One region of the Streptomyces sp. NPDC049970 genome, then DNA from elsewhere that is predicted to be linked to it. Evidence: riboswitches for the same ligand, from Rfam matches in the RefSeq annotation. Region 1 holds a riboswitch; each other region holds the start of a gene.

What was found. Region 1 has a riboswitch for thiamine pyrophosphate ahead of thiO (glycine oxidase ThiO). Riboswitches for the same ligand answer to the same signal wherever they lie in the genome.
Region 2: another riboswitch for thiamine pyrophosphate. It lies ahead of AB0I83_RS25380 (thiamine ABC transporter substrate-binding protein); the one in region 1 lies ahead of thiO (glycine oxidase ThiO).
Region 3: another riboswitch for thiamine pyrophosphate. It lies ahead of thiC (phosphomethylpyrimidine synthase ThiC); the one in region 1 lies ahead of thiO (glycine oxidase ThiO).

What each region holds. Positions count from the first base shown of each region.
Region 1 is NZ_JBFALP010000018.1:46,882-56,659, forward strand. Features, by position in the region: gene AB0I83_RS25810 (deoxyribonuclease IV) at 1-189, opposite strand, end outside; gene pknB (Stk1 family PASTA domain-containing Ser/Thr kinase) at 212-2,119, opposite strand; gene AB0I83_RS25820 (thiazole synthase) at 2,248-3,042, opposite strand; gene thiS (sulfur carrier protein ThiS) at 3,045-3,269, opposite strand; gene thiO (glycine oxidase ThiO) at 3,266-4,483, opposite strand; TPP riboswitch at 4,481-4,593, opposite strand; gene AB0I83_RS25835 (FAD-dependent oxidoreductase) at 4,726-5,967, shown strand; gene AB0I83_RS25840 (Rv2175c family DNA-binding protein) at 6,027-6,392, shown strand; gene thiE (thiamine phosphate synthase) at 6,640-7,290, shown strand; gene metF (methylenetetrahydrofolate reductase [NAD(P)H]) at 7,530-8,447, shown strand; gene AB0I83_RS25855 (hypothetical protein) at 8,498-9,487, shown strand; gene AB0I83_RS25860 (NAD(P)/FAD-dependent oxidoreductase) at 9,528-9,778, opposite strand, start outside.
Region 2 is NZ_JBFALP010000017.1:97,157-106,934, forward strand. Features, by position in the region: gene AB0I83_RS25375 (iron ABC transporter permease) at 1-1,611, opposite strand, end outside; gene AB0I83_RS25380 (thiamine ABC transporter substrate-binding protein) at 1,656-2,750, opposite strand; TPP riboswitch at 2,822-2,938, opposite strand; gene rlmN (23S rRNA (adenine(2503)-C(2))-methyltransferase RlmN) at 3,005-4,111, opposite strand; gene AB0I83_RS25390 (phosphatidate cytidylyltransferase) at 4,629-5,714, opposite strand; gene frr (ribosome recycling factor) at 5,714-6,271, opposite strand; gene pyrH (UMP kinase) at 6,387-7,163, opposite strand; gene tsf (translation elongation factor Ts) at 7,321-8,157, opposite strand; gene rpsB (30S ribosomal protein S2) at 8,259-9,239, opposite strand; partial or broken gene AB0I83_RS25415 (M23 family metallopeptidase) at 9,634-9,778, shown strand, end outside.
Region 3 is NZ_JBFALP010000005.1:432,624-442,401, reverse strand. Features, by position in the region: gene AB0I83_RS13190 (LacI family DNA-binding transcriptional regulator) at 1-992, shown strand, start outside; gene AB0I83_RS13185 (metallophosphoesterase) at 1,167-2,216, shown strand; gene AB0I83_RS13180 (hypothetical protein) at 2,395-3,219, shown strand; gene AB0I83_RS13175 (DUF805 domain-containing protein) at 3,371-3,727, opposite strand; gene thiC (phosphomethylpyrimidine synthase ThiC) at 4,077-5,918, opposite strand; TPP riboswitch at 5,911-6,044, opposite strand; gene AB0I83_RS13165 (YibE/F family protein) at 6,116-7,471, shown strand; gene AB0I83_RS13160 (SsgA family sporulation/cell division regulator) at 7,525-7,962, opposite strand; gene AB0I83_RS13155 (helix-turn-helix domain-containing protein) at 8,064-8,831, opposite strand; gene AB0I83_RS13150 (DUF5326 family protein) at 9,160-9,369, opposite strand; gene AB0I83_RS13145 (cupin domain-containing protein) at 9,547-9,778, opposite strand, start outside.

The sequences.
Region 1 (9,778 bases):
GACCGACTCGGCCGCGCACTGCGAACGGAACAGTTCGTCCTGCGCCGGATTGCCGGGCGGGGTGGCCCAGCCGCGCGGATTGGCGACGAAGACCTGCACGGTCTCCGCCGCCAGCTCGCGTGCGTAGCCGAGGCCGGTCCTGGCGAGTCCGCCGGCCACGGGGACGTGTCCGCCTACGGGGTTGCGCATCTGCTGCCGGTCCTTCGTGGTCCTACAGGCCCTTGGTCCTGATGGTGATGGTGGAACCCTCCGGTGCCTTCTTCCCGGGCTCGGTCGACTGACGCGCGACCGTGTCGCTGAAGGACAGGAACGGGCGGTCGACCTCGACCTCGAACCCCGCCTCCTCCAGTACGCTCCGGGCCTCCTCGACGTCCTTCCCGGTGACGTCCGGAACGGCGAGCATCCGTGGGCCCTTGGAGACCGTCAGCTCCACGGTGTCGCCCTCGGCGGCCTCCGCGCCGCTCTCGGGCGACTGCCTGGCGATCCCGCCCTGCTCCTCGGGGGAGTCGACCCGGTCGGGCAGCACCTCGGCCTTCAGACCCGCCTCGTCCAGCGCCGCCTCGGCCTCCTCGACACCGAGCCCCGTGACATCGGGCACGTCGACGGGGCTGCCCTTGCTGACGACCAGCGCGACCGCAGAGTCCGCGTGGCGCTCGGAACCGATCTCCGGGTCCGTACGGATCACCTCGCCCCGGCCGATATCCTCGCTGAACTCACGGGTCACCATGCCTGGCGCGAGCCCCGAACCCTTCAGCTCCCGCCGCGCGTCGGCGAGCGCGATGCCCTCCACGTCGGGGACCTTCACGATCTCCGGGCCGCGCGAGACCACCAGCCCCACCGCGTCGTTGCCCCGGATCCGCTCGCCCGAGCCGGGATCGCTGCTGATCACGGTGCCGCGCTCCACCGTGTCGCTGTAGGCCCGCTCGACACCCTTCAGGTCGAGGCCCTCGTCCGAGAGCCGCTGCTCCGCCGCGCTCTGGGTCCGGCCCAGGAGCGAGGGCACCCGGGTGAACTGGCCCGAGTTGATATACCAGACGCCCGTGCCGGCCCCCAGGACCAGCAGTACGGCGACGAGTGCGGCGACCACACCGCGCCGGCCGCCGAGGACGAACCGGCCACGCCCCCCCACCCGCTCCGGCGGCATCTCCAGCCGGCTGGTGTGGTGCGCGGTGCCCTGGCCGGCGGGGATCACCCGGGGGATCACGCTCGTACGGTCGTCGGCGCCGTCGCGCACCTCCGCGAGGGCCTGCGGGGGCACCGCGTCCAGCTGCTCCTCGGAGAGCGCGCTCCGGGCCTCGCGGGCCTCGGCGAGCATCGCCACGGCGTCGTGGGGGCGCAGCTCGGGGCTGCGCGCGGTGGCGGCCGCCACCAGTGCGTCCAGCCCGGCGGCCAGTCCGGGGACGGAGGCGGAGGGCGCCGGGACGTCCTGGTTGAGGTGCTGGTAGATGATCTGGGCGGCGGTGTCCCCGGCGTGCGGCTTGCCGCCGGTCAGCATCTCGTAGAGCACGACACCGCAGGCGTACACGTCGGACCTGGTGTCGGCGGTGCCCTGCTCGATCTGCTCCGGGGCGAGGTACGACACCGTGCCCAGGAGGGATCCGGTGGTGTCCGTGACGGTGCCGACGGCGCGCACGAGGCCGAAGTCGGCGACCTTGACCCGGCCGTCCTCGCCGATCAGGACGTTCTCCGGCTTCATGTCCCGGTGCACGAAGCCCGCCCGGTGCGCGGCCCCCAGCGCGGCCAGCACCGGCTCCAGGATGTCCAGGGCGGCCCGCGGCTGCAGGGCACCGCGCTCGCGCAGCACGTCGCGCAGGGTGCACCCGGCGACGTACTCCATGGCCAGATAGACGTACGCGCCCTGGGCGCCCTGGTCGAAGACGGCCACCACGTTGGGGTGCGCGAGCAGGGCGACGGACTTCGCCTCGCGGATGAAGCGCTCGACGAAGGCGACGTCGGTCGCCAGGGCCGGGTGCATCACCTTGAGGGCGAGCACCCGGTCGAGCCGGGTGTCCACGGCCCGGTAGACCGTGGCCATACCGCCGACGGCGATGCGCGCATCGATGCGGTAGCGGCCGTCGAGCAGCTGCCCGACGAGGGGGTCCTGGAGGGTCGTGTCCACGGGTCGAGTCTACGAGCTGCCACGGACACCGCGGATGGGCCAGGGCCTCCCGGGGGCCGTTCCGGTGCCGAGCCGTGACAGGCGTATGCACGTGCTGTGACCAGGTGACGGCCGCCGGTGCCCGGAGGTCAGAAGGCCGGGCGCTCCGGATCCAGGGCCGCCCTGCCCTCCGTGGGCGAGGAGGCCTCGGCGAAATGGCGGCGGGGGATGCGTCCCGCCCGGTACGCCAGCCGCCCGCCGTCCACCGCGTGCCGCATCGCCGCCGCCATCAGCTCCGGCTCCTGCGCCCGGGTCACCGCCGAGGCGAGCATCACAGCGGCGCACCCCAGCTCCATCGCCAGCGCCGCGTCCGACGCGGTCCCCGCACCGGCGTCCAGGATCACCGGGACCCCGGCCCGCTCGACGATCAGCTGGAAGTTGTGCGGGTTGCGGATCCCGAGCCCGGAGCCGATGGGGGAGCCGAGCGGCATGATCGCCGCGCACCCCACGTCCTCCAGCCTGCGGGCCAGAACCGGGTCGTCGTTGGTGTACGGCAGGACGGTGAAACCGTCGTCCACCAGGACCTCCGCGGCGTCCAGCAGCTCGATCGGGTCCGGCAGCAGGGTCCGTTCGTCGGCCACGACCTCCAGCTTGATCCAGTCGGTGCCGAGCGCCTCCCGGGCCAGCCGCGCGGTCAGCACGGCCTCTCCCGCGGTGAAGCAGCCGGCGGTGTTCGGCAGCACCCGCACGGAGAGGCGTTCCAGTACGGACAGCACCGAACCCCGCACCGTCGGGTCGAGCCTGCGCATCGCCACGGTGGTCAGCTCGGTGCCCGAGGCGATCAGTGAACGCTCCAGCACGTCGAGGCTGGGGGCACCGCCCGTTCCCATGATCAGCCGGGAGGTGAAGGCGGTGGAGCCCAGGGTGAAGAGGTCGTCGGACACGGTCAGCCTCCCTGGACAGCGGTGAGGACCTCGACGCGGTCACCGTCGGCGAGTGCGGTGGCGGCCCACCGGCCGCGCGGGACGACGGTCTCGTTTACGGCGGCGGCGACCCCCGACGGTGCCGGGGTCAGTGCCGCGACCAGGGCGTCGAGCGCGGTGCCGGCGGGGAGGTCGCGGTGTTCCCCGTTGACGGACACGGAGACGGAGGCGGGCACGTGCTGTGTCATACGGACTGCTCCTGCTGCGCGGGGGCGGTGTACCGGGAAGCGGGGACCGCCGGTGCGGCGGCCCGTGGGGCCCGTGCGAAGCGGCCGGGTGCGAAGGGGCGGGCCACCTCGGGCAGCTCACCCGTGGTCAGCACGTGCGCCATCACGTCGCCGGTGACCGGGGTCAGCAGGACGCCGTTGCGGTGGTGCCCGGTCGCGAGATGCAGACCGGGCAGCGCCGTCGGTCCCAGCATCGGCGCGTTGTCCGGCGAGGCCGGCCGCAGTCCCGCCCGGGTCTCGGTCAGCGGCAGTTCGGTGATGCCCGGGATCAGCTCGTGGGCGTCACGCAGGAGTTCGTAGACCCCGCCCGCGGTGACCGTGGTGTCCCAGCCCATCTCCTCACTGGTAGCGCCGATCACCAGCTCACCGTCGGCGCGCGGTACGAGGTACACGTGGCTGCCGCGTACGACGGCCCGCACGGTCCTGCTGAGGAACGGCGCGTACGCGGCCGGCACGGTCAGCCGCAGCACCTGCCCCTTGACCGGGCGCACGGGTGGCACGACCGCCTCGGGCACCCCCTCCAGCCGCCCGCTGAGGCTCCCGCCGGCGAGGACCACCTGGCCGGCCGCCAACTCCGTACCGTCCCGGAGGACCGCTCCCACGGCCCGGCCGTCCGTGACGCGCAGGCGCCCGACCCAGGTACGGCGGAAGGCGACGCCCGCCCGTTCGCACGCCGTGACCAGTGCCGAGGCCAGCCGTCTTGGATCCACCTGGTGGTCGTCGTCGACCCGCAGCCCGCCGCGCACACCCGGCGCGAGCATCGGCTCCAGGCGGCGGCACTCCCGGCCGCTGAGCCACTCGGACTCCAGCCCCGACCGCTGCTGCAGGGTGTGCAGTTCCCGCAGATGGGCCCGGTCGTCGGAGTCCAGCGCTACGGACAGGGTCCCGCAGGCGCGGAAGCCGACGGTCCGCCCGCTCGCCTCCTCCAGTTCGGCCACGAACTCCGGATAGCGCGCGGCGGAGGCGAGGTTGAGGCCGAGCAGCGTCTGCTCGCCGTGGTGGAGCTCGGTGACGGCGGCGAGCATGCCGGCCGCGACCTGGGCGGCCCCGCCGCCCGGTTCGGGATCGGCGAGCGTGGTGCTCAGCCCCCGCTGGGCCGCGCGCCAGGCGGTCACCAGCCCGATGATGCCGCCTCCGACGACCAGGACGTCGGAACTGTCAGCGGAGATGCCCATGGGTGTCCAGCCCCTCCCTTCGCCGGCATGACCCGGATCAGGTTCGTACGGTCGGAGGCCGGTCAGCCTCCCTCTCAGCCCGGTACGCCCGGACTCCCGCGAGTGTCTTACGGTGGCCACCCTAACTCCGCGGCCCTCGCCCGGTAAGGGAGCAGTGCCCCGCGGCCCGGTCCCCGGGCGCCGGGACGAGCGTGCTGGGGCGCTCGCGAACTGACCTCATGTCAGGTGATTAGGGTGGACGGGTGAGCGAGCAGACGCAGGACCCGGCAGTGGGACACCGGCCGCGCGGTGTCGTGGTCGTGGGAGCGGGCATGGCCGGCGTGCAGACGGCCGTGGCCCTGCGCGAACAGGGCTACGCGGGGCCCGTCACCCTGGTCGGCGCCGAACCGCACCAGCCGTACGACCGCCCGCCGCTGTCCAAGGCCGTCCTGCTGGGCAAGGCCGAGGACTCCGCCTTCGACGTCGACTTCGAGGACCTGGACATCACCCTGTGCCTGGGGCTCGACGTGACCGGCCTGCGCGCGGAGGCGCACGAACTGGACACCCCGGAAGGGCCCCTCGGCTACGACGTGCTGGTCGTCGCCACCGGAGCCGAGCCGGTCGTGCTGCCCGGCACCGAGGGCGTACCCGGCGTCCACCTGCTGCGCACCCTCGACGACGCCGCGCGGCTGCGGCCCGTCCTGGAGCGGCAGCACGACGTGGTCGTCGTCGGGGCCGGCTGGATCGGCGCCGAGTTCGCCACCGCGGCCCGCGACGCCGGCTGCGAGGTCACCGTCGTCGAGGCCGCGGACCGCCCCCTCGCCGGCACGATGCCCGCAGAGGTCGCCGCCCCCATGGCCGCCTGGTACGCCGAGAGCGGAGCCCGGCTCCTGACGGACGCCCGGGTCGCGCGCGTCGAACCCGGCACCGTCCGTCTGGCGGACGGCCGGGCGATCCCCGCCGGCGCGGTGGTCGTCGGCATCGGTGCCCGGCCCGCCACCGGATGGCTCGCCGGTTCGGGAATCGCGCTCGGCCCGGACGGCTCGGTCACCACCGACGACTCGCTGCGCACCTCGCTGCCGGACGTGTACGCGGTGGGCGACTGCGCCTCCTTCCCTTCCGCCCGCTACGGGGAGCGCCTGCTCGTCCACCACTGGGACAACGCGCTCCAGGGCCCCCGGGTGGTCGCTGCCGCCCTCGCGACGGGCGTACCCGGGACGTACGACCCGGTGCCCTACTTCTGGTCCGAGCAGTTCGGCCGCTTCGTGCAGTACGCCGGCCACCACGCCGCAGCCGAGGCGCTGCTGTGGCGGGGCGATCCCGCGGATCCGTCCTGGACGGTCTGCTGGCTCCGGCAGGGTGTCCTGGTCGCGGTGCTGGCGGTCAACAGGCCACGGGACCTGTCCCAGGGCCGCAAGCTGGTCGAATCGGGCGCCCGGATCGATCCGGCACTCGCCGCCGACTCCTCCGTACCGCTGAAATCGGCGGTCCTCCCGGGGCCCTGACAGCCCCGTACGGTCGGCCCGGGTACCGACTGTCGGTCCGGGATGGCACGCTTGTCCCTGTGACCGAGATTGACGCAAAGATCGATGCTCTCGTCCCCGCCTGGCTCCACCTGCCCGACATCGCGGAAATGCTCGATGTCCAGGTGACGCGCGTACGGCAGCTGGTCAAGGACGGCCAGCTCATCGCCGTACGCCGTGGTGAGAACCGGGCGCTCCAGGTGCCTGCCGCCTTCATCGACGGCGACAAGGTGGTCAAGGGGCTCGCAGGGACCCTGACGCTCCTGAGGGACGACGGCTACACCGACGAAGAGATGCTGGACTGGCTCTTCACCCCCGACCCGAGCCTGCCCGGGACACCCGCGCAGGCCCTGAGTGAGAATCGCGGTACGGAGGTGAAGCGCCGCGCCCAGGCGCTCGCCGTCTGACCGGACGACCGTGAGTGGGGTGCGGGCCGTGGCACACACGGCCCGCACCCCACTCCCCGGCTGTCTCCGACGCGGCGGCCGAGCCACCTACGCGTGCTCCGTCGACGGCCCGGCACCAGGGCCCGTCCGGGTCCAGGGCCCAGGGTCCGTCGACACCGGGGCCCATCCACGCACCGGGCTCATCCACGTGCACACGCGCTCCACGGGAGCACCGGTGCTCCATTCACGCACGACGGGGGAACTCATCATGTCCACGCGCCGCGACCGGCTCTCCGACGCCCGGCTCTACCTGTGCACGGACGCCCGCAAGCGGCAGGGCGACCTCCCCGGGTTCCTCGACGCCGTGCTGGCGGGTGGCGTGGACATCGTCCAACTGCGCGACAAGGGCATGGAGGCGGCCGAGGAGCTCGAACACCTCGCGGTGTTCGCCGACGCCTGCCGACGCCACGGCGCACTCCTCGCGGTGAACGACCGGGCCGACGTCGCCCACGCCATCGGCTCCGACGTGCTGCACCTCGGGCAGGGGGACCTTCCGGTGCCCGCCGCCCGCGCCGTCATCGGCGACGACGTGGTGATCGGCCGCTCCACCCACGCCGAGTCCGAGGTCGACGCGGCCGTCGCCGAGGCCGGCGTCGACTACTTCTGCACGGGTCCCTGCTGGCCCACCCCGACCAAGCCCGGCCGGTACGCCCCGGGCCTCGGCCTCGTCCGCTACGCAGCCTCGCTCGGCACCGCGCGGCCGTGGTTCGCCATCGGTGGGATCGACGCAGGCAACCTGGACGAGGTCCTGGACGCCGGCGCGCGCCGTGTCGTGGTCGTACGCGCGATCACCGAGGCCGCGGATCCGGCGGCGGCGGCCGAGGCCCTCGCGCGGCGGGTCCGGGCGCGCGCCCTCTGAGCCCGTCCCCCCGTCCGCCGCCCAAGACGGCGGCGGACGGGGGCCGTCGGCGGTGCCCTGCCGGGACGTCCGACGCGAGTGCTCGGGGAGCTGCCTGGGAGATGCCCGAGGGGGTGTCCGAAGAGCTGCCCGCGAGGGTGCCCGAGCGAGGTGTCCGATGGGTGGACAAAAGCCACCTCATTCCGGTCAATTCCCTCCCTCTGGTTGGGGGAGCGCCCGGCCCTGGTTAACCTCCCAGTATGGCCCTTGGCACACCTTCCACCAGGACAGATCACGCGCGGACCGTGCGTGAGCTGCTCGCGTCCGGCGAGACGTCGTACTCGTTCGAGTTCTGGGCGCCCAAGACCGAGAAGGGCGAGCGGAACCTCTGGAACGCCCTGCGGCGGGTCGAGGCGGTCGGACCGAGTTTCGTCTCCGTGACGTACGGCGCCGGAGGGTCGACCCGGGCCGGGACGGTCCGGGCGACGCAGCGGATCGCCGCGGACTCCACGCTCACCCCGGTCGCGCACCTCACGGCCGTCGACCACTCCGTCGCCGAGCTGCGCAACATGGTCGGGCAGTACGCCGACGCCGGGATCCGCAACATCCTCGCCGTGCGCGGGGACCCGCCCGGTGACCCGATGGGGGAGTGGGTCGAGCACCCCCAGGGCGTCCGGTACGCGGCCGACCTGGTTCGGCTCATCAAGGAGGCCGGCGACTTCTGCGTCGGCGTGGCCGCCTTTCCCGAGATGCATCCGCGTTCGGCCGACTGGGACTCCGACATCGGTCACTTCGTGGACAAGTGCCGCGCCGGTGCCGACTACGCGATCACGCAGATGTTCTTCCACCCGGAGAGCTATCTGCAGATGCGTGACCGCGTGGTCGCAGCGGGTTGTGACACCCCGGTCATCCCCGAGGTGATGCCGCTCACGAGCGTGAAGCAGCTCGAGCGATTCGCCCAGCTCAGCAACGCCTCCCTGCCTTCGTCGCTGAAAGACCGGATCCTCGCCGCGAAGGACGACCCGGCCGCTGTACGCTCCATTGGCATCGAGTTCGCCACGGAGTTCTGCGCGAAACTGCTCTCCGAGGGTGTCCCGGGGCTGCACTTCATCACGCTCAACAACTCGACGGCGACACTCGAGATCTACGAGAATCTCGGACTGCACAAGCAGTCGTGACCGGCCGTACCCGCCACCAACCGGGGCGGTGGCCGTAGGAGGGGGCGGGCGTGGGCTGGACGGTCCTCTACATCGCATTCGGCATAGTGGCGCTGTGGCTGCTGGGCGAGGTGCTGCTGCAGTACAAGGCGCGGCTCCGCTGGCGGCTGCTCGCCTTCGGCGGCTTCCTCGGTGTGGTCGTCGGTGTCCTGGTCGCCTCCGTACCGGTGATCGTCCTCGGGGCGATCGCCTTCGCCACGGGGCAGACCTATGTGACGCTCTCCTTCCGGCGCGGCTTCTCGACGGGCTGGGCCATCGGCGGCAGCCCCGGTGAGAGCCGCCGCCGCCGCGGCTCGGGCGGCCCCGCCACCCAGGAGCCCGTGCTGGAGGTCTCCGGCCTGGAGTACGAGGGCGGCTCCCCGGACCCCGGACCGCAGGGACCGCCGGACGCCGGGCCGCACTACGCGGACGCCTCCCAGGCCCCCTCGGCGGTCTACGAGCCGCAGCCGATGCCGGACGACACCGGGCAGTACGGCGTCTACGCCGACCCGGCCCCTGCCGGGCAGCAGCCGCAGTACGCCGCGTACGACCCGTACACCGGCTACGGTCAGCAGCCCGACCAGCAGCCCTACCCCACCCAGAACTCGTACGAGGGCCAGGACCCCTACCCCGGCCAGAACTCCTACGGTGAGGGCGGCGGCTACCCCGGCCAGGAGACCTACCAGGCGCAGGGCACCTACACGGGGCACTACGACCACGGCTCGGAACAGACCGGCTACCCCGCCTACTCCGACCCCTACGCCGGCTCGGGCACCGGCCAGTACGCCGCGTACGACGACGCCAACGGCTACGACCCCTCCTACGGAACGGACACGGGCCGGCAGCAGCCCGCCGATCCCTACGCCGGGCAGTACGCCGCCGACACCCCGCCCGGAGGCGTCTGGGTCCCGCAGCAGCGCGAGAACGACCAGTACCCGCCGCTGCCGCCGGAGGAACCCGCGCGGCCCGCGCCCTACGGCAACGGATACGACACCGGGCAGAACGAGCAGTACCGCTACTGACCCGGCCCGGGGCGCCCCGCCCCGGGCCGGCTCCCGCCCCTCACCGCGAGCCGCGGAAGCCGTCGCCCTCCACCACGAGACCGGCGACCAATGCGCCAGACATCCCGGCATGGGCCAGCCCGCCGCCCGGATGGGACCAGCCGCCCACCAGGTACAGGCCCGGCAGCGGGCTGCGGTTCCCGGAGTGCAGATACGCCCCCCGCGCTCCGGCCAGAGCCGGAGCCGGCACCGAACCGCCCTCGGCACCGGTGTCCGCCGCGGTCTCGGCGGGGGTGCGCACCTCGGTCCGGA
Region 2 (9,778 bases), on a different contig from region 1:
CTCCCCGGATCGGTCGGTGCGGATACGTTCGAGCACGAGCAGCGACACCGCGCAGACGAGCATCAGAATCGTGCTGAGGGCCATCGCCTGGCCGTAGTTGAGCTCCCCGGAACGCCCGAGCAGCCTGGCCACCGCGACGGGCAGCGTGGGGTTGTCCGGGCGCGCGATGAACACGGTCGCGCCGAACTCGCCGAGCGAGACGGCGAACGCGAAGCCCGCGGCCACCAGTACGGCCCGGCGCACCAGCGGCAGGTCGACCTCGCGCCAGGCCCGCAGCGGCGAGGCGCCGAGCACCGCGGCGGCCTCACGCAGCCGGTCGTCCACCGCGCGCAGGACGGGCAGCATGGTCCGTACGACGAAGGGGACGCCCACCAGTGCCTGCGCGAGCGGGACGAGGATCCAGGTCGTGCGCAGGTCCAGCGGTGGCTCGTCGAGGGTGATCAGGAAGCCGAAGCCGACGGTGACCGCCGACACCCCGAGCGGCAGCATCAGCAGGGCGTCGAAGCCCCGCACAAGCCGTCCCGCACGTCGCCTGGTCAGCGCGGCGGCGGCGAGCCCGCCGATCACCAGCGCGATGAGGGTCGCCACCAAGGCGTAGCGCAGGGAGTTGCCGATGGCGTCGAGCGGCGGCACCAGGAAGGTGGACCCGCTCGCGTCGGCGGACTGCAGCGCGCGGTAGAAGGCGAACCCGTAGCCGCCGGAGGTGTCCAGCGAACGTTCCACCAGCACGCCGAGCGGCAGCAGGATGAGCAGCAGGACGCTGAGCAGGACGCCGCCGAGCAGCGCCCGCTGCCCCGCGCCGCGTGGGGGCCGGGAGGTCTGTGCCGGGTCGACGAGCTTCAGCGCGGTCTCCCTGCGCCGTACGGTCCAGGCGTGCACGGCGAGGATCCCGGCGACCGCGGCGAACTGCACCAGGGTCAGCACGGCGGCGGTCGGCAGGTCGAGCAGTTGCGCGGTCTGCCGGTATATCTCCACCTCCAGGGTGGAGTAGGCCGGACCACCGAGGATCTGGACGACGCCGAAGGAGGTGAACGTGAAGAGGAAGACCATGAGCGCCGCGGCCGCGACCGCGGGCGCCAGCGCGGGCAGGGTCACCCGCCGCCAGGCGGCGAGGCGTCCGGCCCCGAGCACCCGGGCGGCCTCCTCCTGGCGGGGGTCGAGCTGCGACCAGAGCCCGCCCACGGTGCGTACGACGACCGCGTAGTTGAAGAAGACGTGGGCGAGCAGGATCGCCCAGACGGTGGTGTCGAGGCGTACGCCCCAGAGCTCGTCGAGGAACCCGCCGCGTCCCAGCAGCGCCAGGAACGCCGTGCCCACCACGACGGTCGGCAGGACGAACGGCACGGTCACCACGGCGCGCAGCAGTTGCTTGCCGGGGAAGTCGAAGCGCGCGAAGACGTAGGCACCGGGCAGCGCGACGAGCAGGGTGAGAACGGTCGAGGCGAGCGCCTGCCAGGTGGTGAACCGGAGGACGTCCAGGATGTCCGGCCGGCTCAGGACCGTGCCGATCCTGCCGAACTGCCAGACCCCGTCGGCCTTCAGCCCCCGGCCGACGATCGCGGCGACCGGGTAGGCGAAGAACAGGGCGAAGAACGCGGCGGGCAGGGCCATCAGCCCGAACCGCACCGCGTTCCCCCGCCACGCGGGAGGCGTGGCTACTTCACGACGAGCGAGGACCACGACTGGACCCACTGCTCACGGTTCTTGGCGATCCTCTCCGGGGCCACGGTCGCCGGCTCGTCGACGGTGGCGCCGAACTTCGTGAAGATCTCCGGGAGTTCGGCGTCCTTCGCCACCGGGTTCACGAACATGTTGAGCGGCATGTCCTCCTGGAACCGCTTGCTGATCAGGAAGTCCAGCAGGGCCTTGCCGCCCGCCTCGTTCTTCGCACCGTCCAGCAGACCGGCGAACTCGATCTGGCGGAAGCAGGTGCCGGTGGCGACTCCCGTCGGGGCCTCGGTGGGCTGCGGATCGGCGTACAGCACCTCGACCGGCGGGCTGGAGGCGTAGGAGACGACGAGCGGCCGGTCCGCCTTGGTCTTCTTCCCGCCCGCGGAGCCGGAGAACTCCTCGTTGTACGCCTGCTCCCAGCCGTCGACGACCTTCACGCCGTTGCTCTTCAGCTTCTTCCAGTAGTCCTGGTAGCCCGTCTCGCCGTGGGCGGCGACGGTGCCGAGCAGGAAGCCGAGGCCGGGCGAGGAGGTCGCGGCGTTCTCGGTGACCAGGAGGTTCTTGTACGCGGGCTTCAGCAGGTCGTCGAAGGTCTTCGGCGGATCCAGCTTCTTGTCGGCGAAGTACTTCTTGTCGTAGTTGACGCAGATGTCGCCGGTGTCGACGGGCGTGACCCGGTGCTGGTCGGCGTCGAGCTGCGTGTCGGCCGCGACGCGGTCGAGGCCCTTGGCCTTGTACGGGGTGAACAGGCCGTTGTCCAGGGCGCGGGAGAGCAGCGTGTTGTCGGCGCCGAAGAACACGTCGCCGCGCGGGGAGCCCTTGGTCAGGATCTCCTGGTTGAGGGCGGCTCCGGCGTCACCGCTCTTGAGTACCTTGATCTTGTAGCCGGTCTCCTTCGTGAACGCCTTCAGGACGGCGTCCGAGGCGTTGAAGGAGTCATGGCTGACCAGGGTGACGGTCCTGGAGCCCCCGGCACCCGTGCCGCCGTCCTTGTCGTCGGCGGCCCCGCAGCCCGCGAGCGCGGATATGCCGAGCGCGGCGGCGAGCACCGTCACCGCGCACTTCTTGGTGGTGTCCATGTGATTCCTCCTGGAGGTGACCAGGAAGAGACGCGGCCCTGCCCGCTCGGCGAGCGGGCAGGGCGCAACAGCTTGAGTAAGGTCCGAACTTCCTACCCGGAATGACCCGGGCGAGGTTCAGAGGGTCTGCGGCCGACCTGTCATCGGTGCCGCACTCTCAGCGCTGTGGCGCTCCCCTGTCGGAATATGAAGTTGATTTCGGGGTCAGGCTACACCGGCCGGACCACGTGGGCCCCGCCGGACCGGCTCCCCTCTCAGCGCTCGGAGGCCGCCAGCTGCCCGCAGGCCCCGTCGATCTCCTGGCCACGGGTGTCCCGGACGGTGACCGGCACACCGTGGGCCGCGATGGCCTCCACGAAAGCCTTCTCGTCCTCGGGCCGCGAGGCGGTCCACTTGGAGCCCGGTGTCGGGTTCAGCGGAATGAGGTTGACGTGGACCCGCTTGCCCTTGAGCAGCCGGCCGAGCCGGTCGCCGCGCCACGCCTGGTCGTTGATGTCGCGGATCAGCGCGTACTCGATGGAGATGCGGCGGCCCGACTTCTCGGCGTACTCCCATGCGGCGTCCAGCACCTCGCGGACCTTCCAGCGGGTGTTCACCGGCACGAGCGTGTCGCGCAGCTCGTCGTCCGGGGCGTGCAGCGAGACCGCGAGGCGGCACTTGAAGCCCTCGTCGGCGAAGCGGAGCATGGCGGGGACCAGACCGACCGTGGACACGGTGATCCCGCGCTGCGAGAGCCCGAGACCGTCCGGCTCCGGATCCGTCAGCCGGCGGATCGCGCCCACGACACGCTTGTAGTTGGCCAGGGGTTCGCCCATGCCCATGAAGACGATGTTGGACAGCCGCGCAGGACCGCCCGGAACCTCGCCGTCGCGCAGGGCGCGCATGCCGTCCACGATCTGGTGCACGATCTCGGCGGTCGACAGGTTGCGGTCGAGTCCCGCCTGGCCGGTCGCGCAGAACGGGCAGTTCATGCCGCAGCCGGCCTGGGACGAGATGCACATGGTCACCCGGTCCGGATAGCGCATGAGGACGGACTCGACGAGCGTCCCGTCGTGCATCTTCCAGAGCGTCTTGCGGGTGGTGTCGTCGTCGCAGCTGATGTGGCGGACGACGGACATCAGGTCCGGGAACATCGCCTCGGCGAGCTTGCCCCGCGAGGCGGCCGGGATGTTGGTCCACTCCGCCGGGTCGTGCGCGTACCGCGCGAAGTAGTGCTGCGACAGCTGCTTGGCTCGGAAGGGCTTCTCGCCGGTCGCGGCGACTGCTTCCTTGCGCTCGTCGGGTGTGAGGTCGGCGAGGTGGCGCGGCGGCAGCTTGGTTCCGCGGGGCGCGACGAAAGTGAGTTCTCCGGGCTTAGGCATGGTTCATCCAGTGTCGCAGACACGCCGTGGTGCCCCGGCCCGCCGAGGGACCGGGCAGCACGGGCGGAAGCCACGCGTCGGGCTCCGGCGCAGGTCGGCGGGCATCCCACGGCCCGCGGACGGCCCTGGTGCGGGTGGGTACGGTGACCGATCGCACGAGGCGTGCGCGGCGACGGCGACCGGGCGCTCGACGGGTGCGACAGGCCGGTGAACGCGATCCCGCGTGGGCAGTCCCCGCCGCGTGGCCGGCTCTGCGTCGTCGTACGGCGACGCCGGCGACCCCGCAGGCGGTGACGCCCACAGCGAGTGCGAAGACCAGCAGCGCTTGGGCGGTGAGACTGCGGTCGAGTCAGACCTTGAACTCGCGCATGGTCGGTGTCCCCCTGAGAACGACTGATTACGCGCTGTCGTTCCGCGCGCACCCCGTGGAGGCGGTTACACCTCCGGCGCACGATGAGGGGGCCCGTCGTCCGGCCGGACGACGGGCCCCCTCATCGGAACCGGGACGCGGCAGGACTCAGCCGGATCCCACGAACAGCACCAGCAGCAGCCACACGACCGGGGCGCTCGGCAGCAGCGAGTCGAGCCGGTCCATGATGCCGCCGTGGCCCGGCAGGAGCGTGCCCATGTCCTTGATTCCGAGGTCCCGCTTGATCATGGACTCGCCCAGGTCCCCCAGCGTGGCGCTGGCAGCGACCGCAAGGCCCATCAGCAGGCCCTGCCACCAGCTCCCGCCGTCGATCAGGAACTCCATGCACAGGGCGCCGGCCACCATGGCGAAGCCGACCGCGCCGAACAGACCCTCCCGGGTCTTCCCGGGGCTGATGCGCGGCGCCAGCTTGTGCGTGCCGAAGCGCCAGCCGACGGCGTACGCACCGGTGTCGCTGACCACGGTCAGCAGGAGGAAGGTGAGCACCCGCCACGCGCCGTCGTCCGCGGTGAGCATCATCGCGACGAACGTGGCCAGGAACGGCACGTAGAAGACGGCGAACACACCCGCCGTGACGTCCTTCAGGTAGCCCTCGGGCGGCTCCGTCATCCTCCACACGAGCACCGCGAGCGCCGTGAGCGCCATGGCGACCCAGGCGCCCTCCGCCTCACGTACGTAGCCGGCGACGACCATCGCGGCGCCGCCCACCGCGAGCGGTACCAGGGGCGCGTTGATGCCCTTGCGCTCCTTGAGGCGGGAGGTGAGCTCCCACAGTCCGACCACCACGGCCAGCACGACGACGCCGACGAAGACGGCCTTCACGATGAAGAGCGAGCCGACGACGAGGGCACCGAGACCGACACCGACGCCTATGGCGGCGCGCAGATCACGCCCCGCACGCTTCTTGTGCGGCTGGGGAGGCAGCGGGGTGGACATGGGCTCCTGCGGCTTCTCGTCACGGAACAGGGGGCCGCTGACGCGCGCGGCGTCCCCGCTCCGGTCGTCGCGGTCGTCAGCGTCTCTACCTGCGTCGGGAACGTCCGGCACGATGGGCATGGGCCGAGTCTGCTGGGCGGCGTGCACATCGTATGCAGGACCCGCCGGGGCGGCCCCCATCTCGGGAGTGCCCCAGTGGCCGGCTCCCGGCGGGGCGCCCCAGGAAGAGTCGTTCATCAGACTTCGAGCAGCTCGGCTTCCTTGTGCTTGAGCAGCTCGTCCACCTGCGCGACGTACTTCGCGGTGGTGTCGTCGAGCTCCTTCTCGGCGCGGCGGACCTCGTCCTCGCCGGACTCCTTGTCCTTGACGAGCTTGTCGAGCGACTCCTTGGCCTTGCGGCGGATGGAGCGGATCGAGATCTTGGAGTCCTCGGCCTTGGTCTTGGCGACCTTGATGTACTCCTTGCGACGGTCCTGCGTGAGCTCGGGGAACGTCACACGGATGATGTTGCCGTCGTTGCTCGGGTTGACGCCGAGGTCCGAGTCACGGATCGCCTGCTCGATGTTGCGCAGTGCCGTCTTGTCGAACGGGGTCACCACGGCCATCCGCGGCTCGGGAACCGAGAACGAGGCGAGCTGGTTGATCGGGGTCAGCGCGCCGTAGTAGTCGGCGACGATCTTGTTGAACATCGCCGGGTGCGCGCGGCCGGTCCGAATCGCGGCGAAGTCCTCTTTCGCGACCACGACGGCCTTCTCCATCTTCTCCTCGGCCTCGAGGAGGATTTCTTCGATCACCACGTGCTCCTGCGTGTCTTGAGCGGACCCGGCACGGCCGGGCCCTGCGGATGCTGCGTCGCGTCCTCACCTGCACGGTGTCCGACCGGCAGGCCGTTGTCCATCGTTCGGGCCGTCAGGCCCGGGTGCTCCGGTCGCTCACCAGCGTGCCGATCTTCTCACCCTTGACCGCGCGGGCGATATTGCCCTCCGCGGTCAGCTCGAAGACGAGAATCGGAAGCTGATTGTCACGGCACAGCGTGATGGCGGTGGCGTCGGCGACCTTCAGGTCGCGGGCGATCACCTCGCCGTACTCCAGAGCGTCGAACTTCACCGCGTCGGGGTTGGCCTTCGGGTCGGAGTCGTAGACCCCGTCCACGCCGTTCTTCCCCATCAGCAACGCCTCGGCGTCGATCTCCAGGGCACGCTGGGCCGCGGTCGTGTCGGTGGAGAAGTACGGCATTCCCATGCCGGCGCCGAAGATCACGACGCGCCCCTTCTCCAGGTGCCTCACGGCACGGAGCGGGATGTACGGCTCCGCGACCTGGCCCATGGTGATGGCCGTCTGGACGCGTGAGTCGATGCCTTCCTTCTCCAGGAAGTCCTGCAGCGCCAGGCAGTTCATGACGGTGCCGAGCATGCCCATGTAGTCGGACCGCGCCCGGTCCATGCCGCGCTGCTGGAGCTCGGCGCCACGGAAGAAGTTGCCGCCGCCGATGACGACCGCGATCTCCGCGCCGTCCCGTACGACCGCGGCGATCTCGCGGGCGATGGTGTGCACGACGTCGGGGTCGACGCCGAGGCCTCCGCCGCCGGCGAAGGCCTCGCCGGACAGCTTCAGCATGAAGCGCCCGGAAATCGTGCCGTCGTCGCGCTTGTGGTCACCCTGTGTGGCGTCCGCGCCCTTGTTCATGGGAATTCTCCTCGTGCACATACGAAGGAGGCCATTGCCGGTGGGTCTGTTGTCCCTCAGCGGCAATGGCCTCCTCGTCAGATCTGCGGTCGTACGGCTGAGTGCGGCCGACGACTGCACCAGACCCTATCGGGTCCACCGTTGTTCGCGGACGGACTCAGATGCCGACCTTGATGCGCGCGAAGCGCGTCAGGCTGACACCTGCGCCGTCCAGGACCTTCTGGACCGACTTCTTGTTGTCCTTGGCGAAGGCCTGCTCGACGACGACGACGTCCTTGAAGAAGCCGTTCACGCGACCCTCGACGATCTTCGGGAGGGCGGCCTCGGGCTTGCCCTCCTCGCGCGAGGTGGCCTCGGCGACGCGGCGCTCGTTCTCGACCGTCTCGGCCGGGACCTCGTCGCGGCTGAGGTACTTCGGGGCGAAGGCGGCGATGTGCTGCGCGACGTCCTTGGCGACCTCGGCGTCCTCCTTGTCCAGCTGGACGAGGACACCGACCTGCGGCGGGAGGTCGGGCATGGTGCGGTGCATGTACGCGGCCACGTAACCGCCGGTGAACTGCGCGAAGCGGTCCAGGACGATCTTCTCGCCGAGGTTGGCGTTGGCCTCGTCCACGTACGCCTGGACGGTCTTGCCGGGCTCGATCTCCGAGGCGAGGAGCGCCTGGATGTCGGCCGGCGAGGTGGCGGCGACGTGCGCGGCCAGCGCGTTGGCGACGGCCTGGAACTTGTCACCCTTGGCGACGAAGTCCGTCTCGCACTTCAGCTCGAGCAGGACGCCGGACGTCTTGTCCTCGGAGATGAGGGAGACGACGGCGCCGTTCTCGGCAGAACGGCCCTCGCGCTTGGCGACGCCCTTCTGACCCTTGATACGGAGCGCCTCGACAGCGCCGTCGACGTTGCCGTCGGCCTCGTCGAGCGCCTTCTTGCAGTCCATCATGCCGGCGCCGGTGAGCTCGCGGAGCTTCTTGACGTCAGCGGCGGTGTAGTTCGCCATGAGTCTGTTTCTCTCTCGAAGTCTGAAAGATCTACGGGTGAACGGCGGGGGCGGTGCGATCGCACCGGCCCCCGCCGTCATTCAGCCGTGACTGACGGGTGTCAGGCCTGCTCGGCGTCGGCGGCCGGAGCCTCGGCAGCGGCCTCGGCGGGCTCGGCCTTCTCGGCCTTCTCGGCGTCCGCGGCGGGAGCCTCGGCGGCGGTCTCGGCCTCTTCGGCAGCGGCAGCGGCCGGCTCGGCGTCGGCGGCCTTCTCGGTCTCGGCGGAGGACTGGACCTCGGCCGTGCCCTCGGCGTCAGCCTTCTTGTCGCCCGTGAGCAGGTCGCGCTCCCACTCGGCGAGGGGCTCGCCGGCGGCCTTCTCGCCCGGCTTCGAGTCACCGGTCGCGGCACCGGAACGGGCGATGAGGCCCTCGGCGACGGCGTCGGCGATCACACGGGTGAGCAGGGTGACGGAGCGGATCGCGTCGTCGTTGCCCGGAATCTTGTAGTCGACCTCGTCGGGGTCGCAGTTGGTGTCGAGGATCGCGACGACCGGGATGTGGAGCTTGCGCGCCTCACCGACGGCGATGTGCTCCTTCTTGGTGTCGACGATCCAGACGGCGCTCGGCACCTTCTGCATCTCGCGGATACCACCGAGGGTCTTCTCCAGCTTGGCCTTCTCGCGGGAGAGGACCAGAAGCTCCTTCTTGGTGAGGCCGGAGGCCGCCACGTCGTCGAAGTCGATGACCTCGAGCTCCTTCAGACGCTGAAGGCGCTTGTAGACGGTGGAGAAGTTGGTGAGCATGCCACCGAGCCAACGCTGGTTGACGTACGGCATGCCGACGCGCGTCGCCTGCTCGGCGATGGCCTCCTGCGCCTGCTTCTTCGTACCCACGAACATGACGGAGCCGCCGTGGGCGACGGTCTCCTTGACGAACTCGTAGGCGCGGTCGATGTACGACAGCGACTGGAGCAGGTCGATGATGTAGATGCCGTTGCGCTCGGTGAAGATGAAGCGCTTCATCTTCGGGTTCCAGCGACGGGTCTGGTGACCGAAGTGGACGCCGCTTTCCAGCAGCTCCCGCATCGTGACGACGGCCATGGCCGTACTCCTTGATGTACTCGGTTGTCGCGATCGCAGGATTGCGGTCGCGCCTGACGCCCCCACGCGCCGTGCCACAAGGGACCGAGAAGCGCGGCCACCGTCCGCAGAGAGGGAGGTGGAGGGGCGTGCGAAGTCGACCCGGTGACCCGGATCGCCAGAAGAAGTGTACGGGACCCGCCGGGTGCCGGGTGACGGCGATGTCCACAAGGGCTCGGCCGTCCACAGATCCGGTCCATGATCCCCGCGGAACGGGCCACCGGGAGATCGTTCCCTCATGCGCCGTACGCCTGTCACCACGCGATTCCGCCTACCGGCCGCCGGCCCCACGGGCTCGTGCCTGCCGGCGGCTCTCCTCCTGCTGAGCGCGTTCCTGTGCGTGCTGCCGGAGGTCCTGCTGCCGCCGTCCACCGCCTGGGCGGCGGCGGCCGGGCCCGAAGGCGACAGGGCATGGCCGCTCCCGGGCCGGCCCCTCGTCGTACGGGGATGGGAACCGCCCGCCGGTCCCTACGGGCCGGGCCACCGCGGTGTCGATCTCG
Region 3 (9,778 bases), on a different contig from region 1:
CCGACGCGCTCAACGGCAAGGGCAGACTTCCGGATGCCACCCGCAGCCACGTCCGCGAGGTCGCCGAACGGCTGGGCTACCGCCCGTCCGCCGCGGCCCGCACCCTCCGTACCGGGAAGTCGGGCCTGATCGGCCTGACCGTGACCACGTACGGGGATGAACCTTTCACCTTCACCGAGTTCGCGTACTTCGCGGAGATGGCCAGAGCCGCGACATCGGCGGCGCTCGCCCGCGGCTACGCCCTCGTGATCCTGCCGGCCACCTCACGCCACGACGTGTGGTCGAACGTCGCCCTCGACGGCACGGTCGTGATCGACCCCTCCGACCAGGACCCGGTGGTCACCGAACTCATGCGCCAGGGCATCCCCGTCGTCTCCGACGGACGCCCGGCCGGAACGCTCCCCGTGACGGCCTGGGTCGACAACGACCACCGGGCCGCCGTCCTCGACCTCCTGGACCACCTCGCGGCCGCCGGAGCACGCCGTATCGGCCTGCTGACCGGCACGACCACCGACACGTACACCCGTCTCTCCACCACCGCCTACCTCCACTGGTGCGAGCGGGTCGGGCAGGACCCGGTCTACGAGTCGTACCCGGCCCACGACCCCTGCGCGGGAGCGGTGGCCGCCGATCGCCTCCTGGCCCGCCCCGACCGCCCCGACGCCGTCTACGGGCTCTTCGACCCCAACGGGACCGATCTGCTCGCCGCCGCGCGCCGATACGGCCTGCGGGTCCCGGAGGACCTCCTGCTGGTCTGCTGCAGCGAGTCCACCGTCTACGCCTCGACCGAACCCCCGGTCACCACGCTCTCGCTGAAACCACGCAGAATCGGCACGGCTGTCGTCCAACTCCTCATCGACGCCATCGAAGGGGTCGAGCACGACGGCCCGGTCGAGCAGGTGATACCGACGGAACTCATCGTCCGGACGTCCTCGCAACGTCGTCCGCCGCGCACCACGGTCAGCCCTCCGCGTTCACCGGCCGGGGATTGATCGGATCAATACGGATCAAATGGTCGGCGAACCACGTGTGCGCCTGGATTCACCACCCCTGGTGCGTCACAGAGCACGATCCGCATTCCTATGATGGGCGCACGACACCGCGGACCACCTCTACCAGGCAGGGCCCGTCAGGTGTACGGCGGCGCGACGGTGGTGGAGGGGTCGATGACTCAGGGGGCCGGTCAGGAACCCGTGGTGCGGACAGCGACGTTGCGCGACTTCCGCGTACCGCCGTATGCGCAGGCGCAAGTGCCTCTGCCGCACCCCGGTGACGTCGCGGTGCGCAACGATCCGCCGGAGGGGTACACCCCCACGGAGCGCGATCTTCCCGTGATCAAGCGCGGCGGCACCGTCCAGGTGCAGGCCGTACAGGACTCCCGCCCGGCGGACGCGGAACTCGGACCCCTGTACGTCGTCGGTGACGTCCACGGCTACCTCGACGAACTCACGGCAGCTCTCGGCGAGCAGGGCCTCATCGACGCCGACGGCGGGTGGGCGGCCGGCAACGCCAGGCTGTGGTTCCTCGGCGACTTCACGGACCGCGGCCCCGACGGCATCGGGGTCATCGACCTCGTCATGCGCCTCTCCGCGGAGGCCGCAGCGGCCGGCGGGTACTGCAAGGCCCTCATGGGCAACCACGAACTCCTGCTGATCGGCGCGAAGAAGTTCGGCGACACCCCGGTGAACTCCGGCGCGGGCACCGCGACCTTCCAGGCCGCCTGGCTGCTCAACGGCGGGCAGAAATCGGACATGGAACGGCTCCAGGACGTCCACCTGCACTGGATGGCCCGGCTCGACGCGGTCGTCGAGGAGGACGGGCACCTGCTGATGCACTCCGACACGACGGCCTACCTCGACTACGGGTCCACCATCGAGGACGTCAACGACACGGTCCACGCGATTCTCACGCGGAACGACGCCGACGAGTGCTGGGACCTCTTCCGCAAGCTGACCAAGCGGTTCGCCTTCCGCGACGAGGGCGGGGCCCAGGCGGTGCGCGAACTGATGTCGACGTACGGCGGACAGCGCGTCGTCCATGGTCACAGCCCCATCCCGTACCTGCTCGGCCAGGTCGGGTCGGAGGACGGCGAGGAGGCCGCCCGCCCCGTGGTCGACGGACCGCACGTCTACGCGGATGGTCTGGCCATCGCCATGGACGGCGGAGTGACCATGGCCGGAAAGCTGCTGGTCGTCCAACTTCCCCTGCATGGCTGAGGCTCCACGGGGAAGGCGCCGCACCACCTGACACCTTCGGCGGCGGGTCTATTTCCGGAAACCCTCTGTCACCCCGAGCCCTGTGCGCTCTACCATCGGCGTATCAGTAGCAGGCTCTCCTCCGTTTCCGCCCGATCGCCCGGCCCACGGTCGATCAGGCCTTACGGAGCATCGGGGGATGCACATGAATAGCGCTCCGCACCTGCTGGCCGAGGACCGCCCCGAATACGAGCGGATCCTTGCCGACGCGCTGCGCCATGCGCACGAACGGCCGGATCTGGAGGGCGTGGGCGACCGCCTCAACACGGAACAGCTCCGGACGATGGCGCTCACCGCCACGGCTCTGATCACCGCGGCGGCCGCCACCGAGTACGACCACTACGTCAAGGTCCGGGGTGAGCTGCGCGGGCCGGACGACCCGACGGCAGGCGACTCCGTACTCGTGCCCGCGACGGACCGGGCGGACCCCGAGGGCGCGGGCACGCTCGCGGTGATCACGGTGCTGACGCCGGTTCTCGCGGGAACGGCCGCCCTGATATTCCTGCTGGTCGGCTATCTCATCAAGGCGGTCAGCCCCGCGGCGTTCGCCGGGACGATGGTCGCGGCGGGCTGGTTCTTCGCGGCGGTCGCCGCCGCGGCCGTCCTCGTCGCCGCGGTCGGGCTCCTCGTCACGGCCCTGCGCAACGGCTCCACAGCGCTGCCCGCCGTGGACGAGGAGGAGGAAGAACTGCCGGAGGACGTGGCGCGCGCCCGGGAGGCCTGGCGCCACGCTCTTCTGGAGCGCGGCATACTGCCCTTCCTGCGGGACGCGTTGGCGGACCCGACAGCGGGTCCGGCATCCCGCACGCCGCACCGCTCGGCCCATCGCATCCCGAAGGTGGGCTACAGCAGACCGGACTTCTCCGGGCCCGAGGACGGCCCGGCGGCGGGCCCACGCCCCACCTTCACCAGCCCGGACTTCACCAGCCCGGACTTCGGGGGGCCCGAGCACCGGCCGGAGTGATCCGGACGTTGCGCCCGGACGGGAGGCCTCGACCGCGTACGGGCGCGGAAACGGCGGAGGCCGGAGCGGCTGCCAGCCGCTCCGGCCTCTCTCAACCGCTGCGGGGGAGTATCCGATCAGACCGGATCGCTCCGCCGCCCCGGGGTGAAGCTCAGACGCCCTGCGGGGCGAGCTTCGGGTTGGCGCCGTACTCGTTGACCTCACGCACACCCTCGAGGCAGGTGAAGACGAGCAGGACGATGCCACCCACCAGCGGGACGAACGCGATCAGGATCCACCAGCCGGAGCGGCTCGTGTCGTGCAGCCGGCGGACGACGACGGCCAGCCCGGGGATCAGCACGGCGAGTATGTAGATGATGTACGGGATCTGCGAGTCGATGGCGACCCCAATGCCCGACAGGATGGCGGCCACGATGAAGTTGAAGAGTACGAACATCCAGTACTCCTTGCGGCGCGCCCGCCCACTGAAGCCCGCGTAGTTCTTGAGCACTGCCAGGTACCAGCTCATGGTGCTTTCCCTCCCCTGGCGCCCCCGTTCGGGACGCACACATTTTTCGGCCGAGCAAAGCGGAAGGTAAGGCACAGATAAGGAACCGGTCAAGTTGGGTCAGAACTCCGCCGAAACATACATCCACCTGCCACTATTCCGTGTCCTTACCGACTCCAAATACATAGTGAAAGGCCGTCAGTACGACACCAGATGCTGCAAGTAGGCAAAAATCAAGACACTTCGCCACCTGTGCAAACAGCCTGACGGTGCGCTCGGCGGCGCCGTCCAGGATTCACGGCGTGACCGGGACAGCACCGCCGAGCGCACACGCACCGCCCGCCGGGAGCACCGGCGGGCGGTGCGGAACTCAGTCCGCGAGGGGCAGATAGACCCTGTTGCCGGCGGCGGCGAACTCCTTGGACTTCTCCGCCATCCCGGCCTCGATCTCGGCCTGTTCGGCTCCGTGCTCGCGCCTGATGTCGTGCGAGATCTTCATCGAGCAGAACTTCGGCCCGCACATGGAGCAGAAGTGCGCCGTCTTCGCCGGCTCGGCCGGCAGGGTCTCGTCGTGGAACTCCCGTGCCGTGTCCGGGTCGAGCGCCAGGTTGAACTGGTCCTCCCAGCGGAACTCGAACCGGGCGTCCGACAGCGCGTCGTCCCACTCCTGCGCCCCGGGGTGCCCCTTGGCGAGGTCAGCCGCATGCGCCGCGATCTTGTAGGTGATGACGCCGGTCTTCACGTCGTCCCGGTTCGGAAGCCCCAGATGCTCCTTGGGCGTGACGTAGCAGAGCATCGCCGTACCCCACCAGGCGATCATCGCCGCCCCGATGCCCGAGGTGATGTGGTCGTACGCCGGCGCGACATCGGTGGTCAGCGGGCCGAGCGTGTAGAAGGGGGCCTCTTCGCAGATCTCCTGCTGGAGGTCGATGTTCTCCTTGATCTTGTGCATCGGGACGTGGCCAGGGCCCTCGATCATGGTCTGGACGCCGAACCGCTTCGCCACGGTGTTGAGTTCGCCGAGCGTCCGGAGTTCGGCGAACTGCGCCTCGTCGTTGGCGTCGGCGATGGACCCGGGGCGCAGCCCGTCACCGAGCGAGTACGTCACGTCGTAGGCCGCGAGGATCTCGCAGAGCTCCTCGAAGTGCTCGTACAGGAACGACTCCTTGTGGTGCGCCAGGCACCAGGCCGCCATGATCGATCCGCCGCGGGAGACGATGCCGGTCTTGCGACGTGCCGTCAGCGGGACGTACGGCAGGCGGACACCGGCGTGCACCGTCATGTAGTCGACGCCCTGTTCGGCCTGCTCGACGACGGTGTCCTTGTAGATCTCCCAGGTCAGCTCCTCGGCCCGGCCGTCGACCTTCTCGAGGGCCTGGTAGAGCGGCACGGTGCCGATCGGCACGGGCGAGTTGCGCAGTACCCACTCGCGGGTGGTGTGGATGTTGCGGCCGGTGGAGAGGTCCATGACCGTGTCGGCCCCCCACTTCGTGGCCCAGGTCATCTTGTCCACCTCCTCCTCGATCGACGAGGTGACCGCGGAGTTGCCGATGTTGGCGTTGACCTTCACCAGGAACCGCTTGCCGATGATCATCGGCTCGATCTCCGGGTGGTTGACGTTGACGGGCAACACGGCCCGACCGGCAGCGATCTCCTCCCGCACGACCTCGGGAGCGACGTTCTCGCGGATCGCGACGTACTCCATCTCCGGGGTGATCTCGCCTCGTCGGGCGTAGGCGAGTTGGGTGACCGGACGGCCGTCGCGGCTTCGCCGGGGCCGGCGCGGGCGGCCGGGGAAGACGGCGTCGAGGTTGCGCAGGCCCTCCCCGGGCTCTCGGCTCCGCTCGGTCAGGGGGGATCCCCCACGCGGCGAGGTGTGCTTGAGCCCGTCGTCCTCGGGGCGCACGGGGCGGCCCGCGTACTCCTCGGTGTCGCCCCGGGCGATGATCCAGTTCTCCCGGAGAGGGGCGAGCCCGCGACGGACATCGGTTTCGGTGGTGGGATCGGTGTACGGCCCGGACGTGTCGTACAGCGTCACGTCGTTGCCGTTGGTGAGGTGCACCTGACGGACCGGCACCCGGAGGTCCGGGCGAGAGCCCTGGACGTACCCCTTGTGCCAGCCGATGGACTTCCCGGCCTCGTCGTTCTCCGCATCACGCGTGTTCTGCGCGTTCTGCGTGGAGGCAGGCATGCGTGCGTCCGCTGTGGTCATGAGACCTACTCCCTACGCCGGCATTACCCGGTAACAGGTTCGGCGGTCGGCGCAGCTTGTTCCGTACGGATGTACGGAGGTCAGCGCCCTCTCAGCCCGGTGCTCCGAGCTCCCGCGTGTGCAAATGTGAGTCCACGCTAACCTCCCGTCCGGCATGCTGGCCAGAGGGCCTCCACCGTTCTTGGGATGATCGCCGGGTGACGTCCCCCGGAAGCGCCCCCGAACCCCACGGCCCCGCAGCAGGCAGCACCCAGAGTCATGCGCACGGCCACACACACAGCCACGGCCCGGCAGCGCCGGTGTCCAGGCATCTGCGCAAGGTCATCGCGGCGGTGGTGATCCCGTTCGCCACCGCCGTGCTGGTCGGTCTCGTGGCGCTCTGGCCCGGTGGGGCGCCCGCCCACGAGCGCACCGGTGTCGGCTTCGACCGGCAGACCCAGGACGGCACGGTGGTGAAGGTCGTCGCGGTCGACTGCGCGGAGGTCAACGCCTCGCAGGTGCCGCCGACCGGGGACACCTCCACGCCCTCGGGCAGGGAGGCCGTCGACGAGCAGTCGGGACAGTGCAAGAAGGCCACGGTCCAGGTGACGACCGGCGAGGACAAGGGCCGTGAGTTCGTCGAGGTCATCCAGCCAGACGCCACCCGGCAACTGGAGGAGGGCCAGGGGGTGGTCGTGGCCTACGCCCCCGACGCGCCGCGCGATCTCCAGTACTCGGTGACGGACGTGGACCGCACGCTGCCGATGGCACTGCTGGCCGGGATCTTCGCCGTCGCGGTGGTCGTGGTGGGCCGGCTGCGCGGGCTGATGGCGCTGATCGCCCTCGCCGTCTCCTTCGCCGTGCTGACGCTGTTCATCCTGCCGGCGATCCTGCAGGGCTCGAATCCGCTGGTCGTCGCCGTCATCGGGGCGAGCGCGATCATGCTGATCGCCCTCTACGCCTGCCACGGGCTGACGGCCCGTACGTCGGTCGCCGTCATCGGCACGCTCATCTCCCTCGTGCTGATCGGGCTGCTGGGCTCGCTCTTCATCGGCTGGGCCCACCTGTCCGGCAACACGGACGACAACACCGGCCTCATCCACGGCCTGTATCCGGACATCGACATGAGCGGACTCCTGCTGGCCGGTGTGATCATCGGTTCGCTCGGCGTGCTCGACGACGTGACCGTCACCCAGACGTCCGCCGTGTGGGAACTGCATCAGGCAGACCCCACGATGGGCGTGCGAGGGCTCTACCGGGCGGGCATCAGGATCGGGCGCGATCACATCGCCTCGGTCGTCAACACTCTCGTGCTCGCCTATGCGGGCGCGGCGCTTCCCCTGCTGCTGCTCTTCTCGATCGCCCAGAGCAGCGTGGGCACCGTGGCCAACAGCGAGTTGGTCGCGGAGGAGATCGTCCGGACACTGGTCGGGTCGATCGGGCTGGTCGCCTCGGTCCCGGTGACGACGGCGCTCGCGGCCCTGGTGGTCTCCGCGGACCGTACGGGGCTCGGCGCGGAAGCCGGAGCTCCAGCACCCGCACGGACCGGGAGGGGACGACGCCGCAAGAGGTGATCCGGGGCACCGGGTACATGGTTCCGGGCTGCCGGTGTTCGATGTTCAGCTGTTCAGCCGGCGTTCTGTTCCTTGGCGAGGATGCGGCCCAGAGCCTCTTCCAGATTGCCCTCGAAGTCACTCAGAGTGTGCTCCTGCCCCAATGGCACCAGCTTGTCCGTCCGGTCGAGGAACGCCACGAGAGGTGCCGTACCGGCCCGGAAGAGCGCGCGGTCCGCGCCGACCTGGAGCCGGATGTGTACGTCCGAGAGCCCTTCGGGCTCGGTCGGGCCGATGTGCACATCGCCGTCACCACTGGGGCTGTTGAGGCCGTCGAGCAGCAGCTCACGGCCGAAAGCCCAGGTGACGGGGGCGTCACCCGGGAGGTGGAAGGTCATCCGGATCGCATACGGATCGCTGACCTCGTACCGGAGCTCCACCGGAATACGGAAGGAGAGCTCCTCGGAGACGAGGAAGCTCATCATGACCTCTGCTTGAACCGACTCGCGCATCGTTCAACCCCGCAGTAGATGAAACTGGCCAGGAATGATCCCCCATGGCCCTATTGACGCCATCGTGGTGCACGCGATAGCAGATCACAAGGAGTGATTTTTCAGATACTGATAGAGAACACGAACGAGCGCAAGAGCGTAGTCACTTCACAGCGTAGTTGTTCGATTGCGGCGAGCAACCGTTCCTCTTGATGCAAGGGTAGAGATACAGCCATCGCGGCCACGGCGGATCCGACGGTGATCGGGATGGCCGCGCAGACCGTTCCGATGGCGTACTCCTGTCGTTCGACGACCGGTTCCGAATGTTTCATCGCCCTGAGCCGGTCCAGGAGCGCCTGGCGGTCCCGTACGGAGTAACGCGTCAGCTGCCGGACGGGATACCGGTCCAGATGATCCTCACGCGCGCGCTCGTCGAGCTGCCCCAGAAGGCACTGTCCGATCGCGTGGGCATGGCCGGCCTCTCGGAACGAGACCCACTCGTGCACCGCGGGGGCGGCGGGCGAATCGGCAACCGCCACCATCTCGATCTCGCCCTCCCGGTACAGGGCGCAGTACACCGGGGCGCCGACGACCTCGGCCCAGTGCGCGAGCGAGTCGACGATCACACCCGGACGCGGGGTGGCGGGGCCGCCCCCCAGTCGCTCGGCAGCGGCACCGAAGAGGAAGACGCCGTTCTCCCTCCGGAGGTAGCCCTCGTGGGTCAGGGTTCGCAACAGGTGGTAGGCGGTGGGGAGGGGAAGACCCGCCTCCCTGGCGAGCTGTTTGGCCGGCGCACCGTCCCGATGGGTGCCCACAGCCTCCATAAGTCGCAACGCCCGCTGAACAGAACCGATCAGCGTCGGGACAGCTGTACTCGGTGCCGTGGTCACAGGTCACCCCCAGGCATGGTGACGGGCTGTCAGCCCTCTCGCGGGGGCCGCCCCCACGAGCCCGCCGCGAGACTGGGGTCCGCAGACCGGACGGTCGCACAAACCACTGGGCAGGATGGTGACGATCCGTCATTTCCCAGCTGGCGGCAGCGGTACGTCACTGTATCGGCACGATGTGCCACGCGAGAGGTTTCGTCCTGGACTTAGCTCCGCTGGGCTAACGACCGAATCGGCGACCGCGGTACCGCTTCTCGACGCCGCGATATCCGCGCGCGGCCGCCCGGACGTCGTCGCCCCGTCGGCGGCGACGGGGACCCCCACCAGTCGCTTACCAGTCGCTGCGCGAGGACGACGTCGTGAACTTCCGTACGACGAAGACCAGACCGCCCACCAGGACGACGAAGACCAGCACCTTGAAGAGCAGGCCGATGACGAATCCGACCACGCTGGCGATCAGGCCTCCGAACAGCACGATCGCGATGAGAGGCACCGCGACCCACTTCACCCACCAGGGCATCCCCGCGAAAATCTCCCGCACCGCCATCACCGCTACCTCGTCTCCATGAGTTCCTGCTCCGATGCTAGAGGCGCGGGGGTGGCCGGTGGGGGGCCGGAAGCCCCTGGAGTTCCCTGAACGATCCCCTAAGGGCTGTCGGCGCGCGCCTGCCAGGGATTACGGGACAGCCCTCGGGCGTCGTCGGCACCGGCAGGACGCTCAGCCCTCCGGGGGAGAGAAGACCACCATCACCCGGAGGTCCTCCGTGATGTGGTGGAACCTGTGGGCGGCCCCCGCCGGCACGTACACCACGCTCCCCCTGCCCACCTGTGTCGTCTCCGTACCGACCGTGATCGACGCGCGGCCACTCACCACGAGGTACACCTCGTCCTGCTTGTGCGGCTGCTGCGGGTCGAGCTCGCCGGCGTCCAGGGCGTAGAGGCCGACGGAC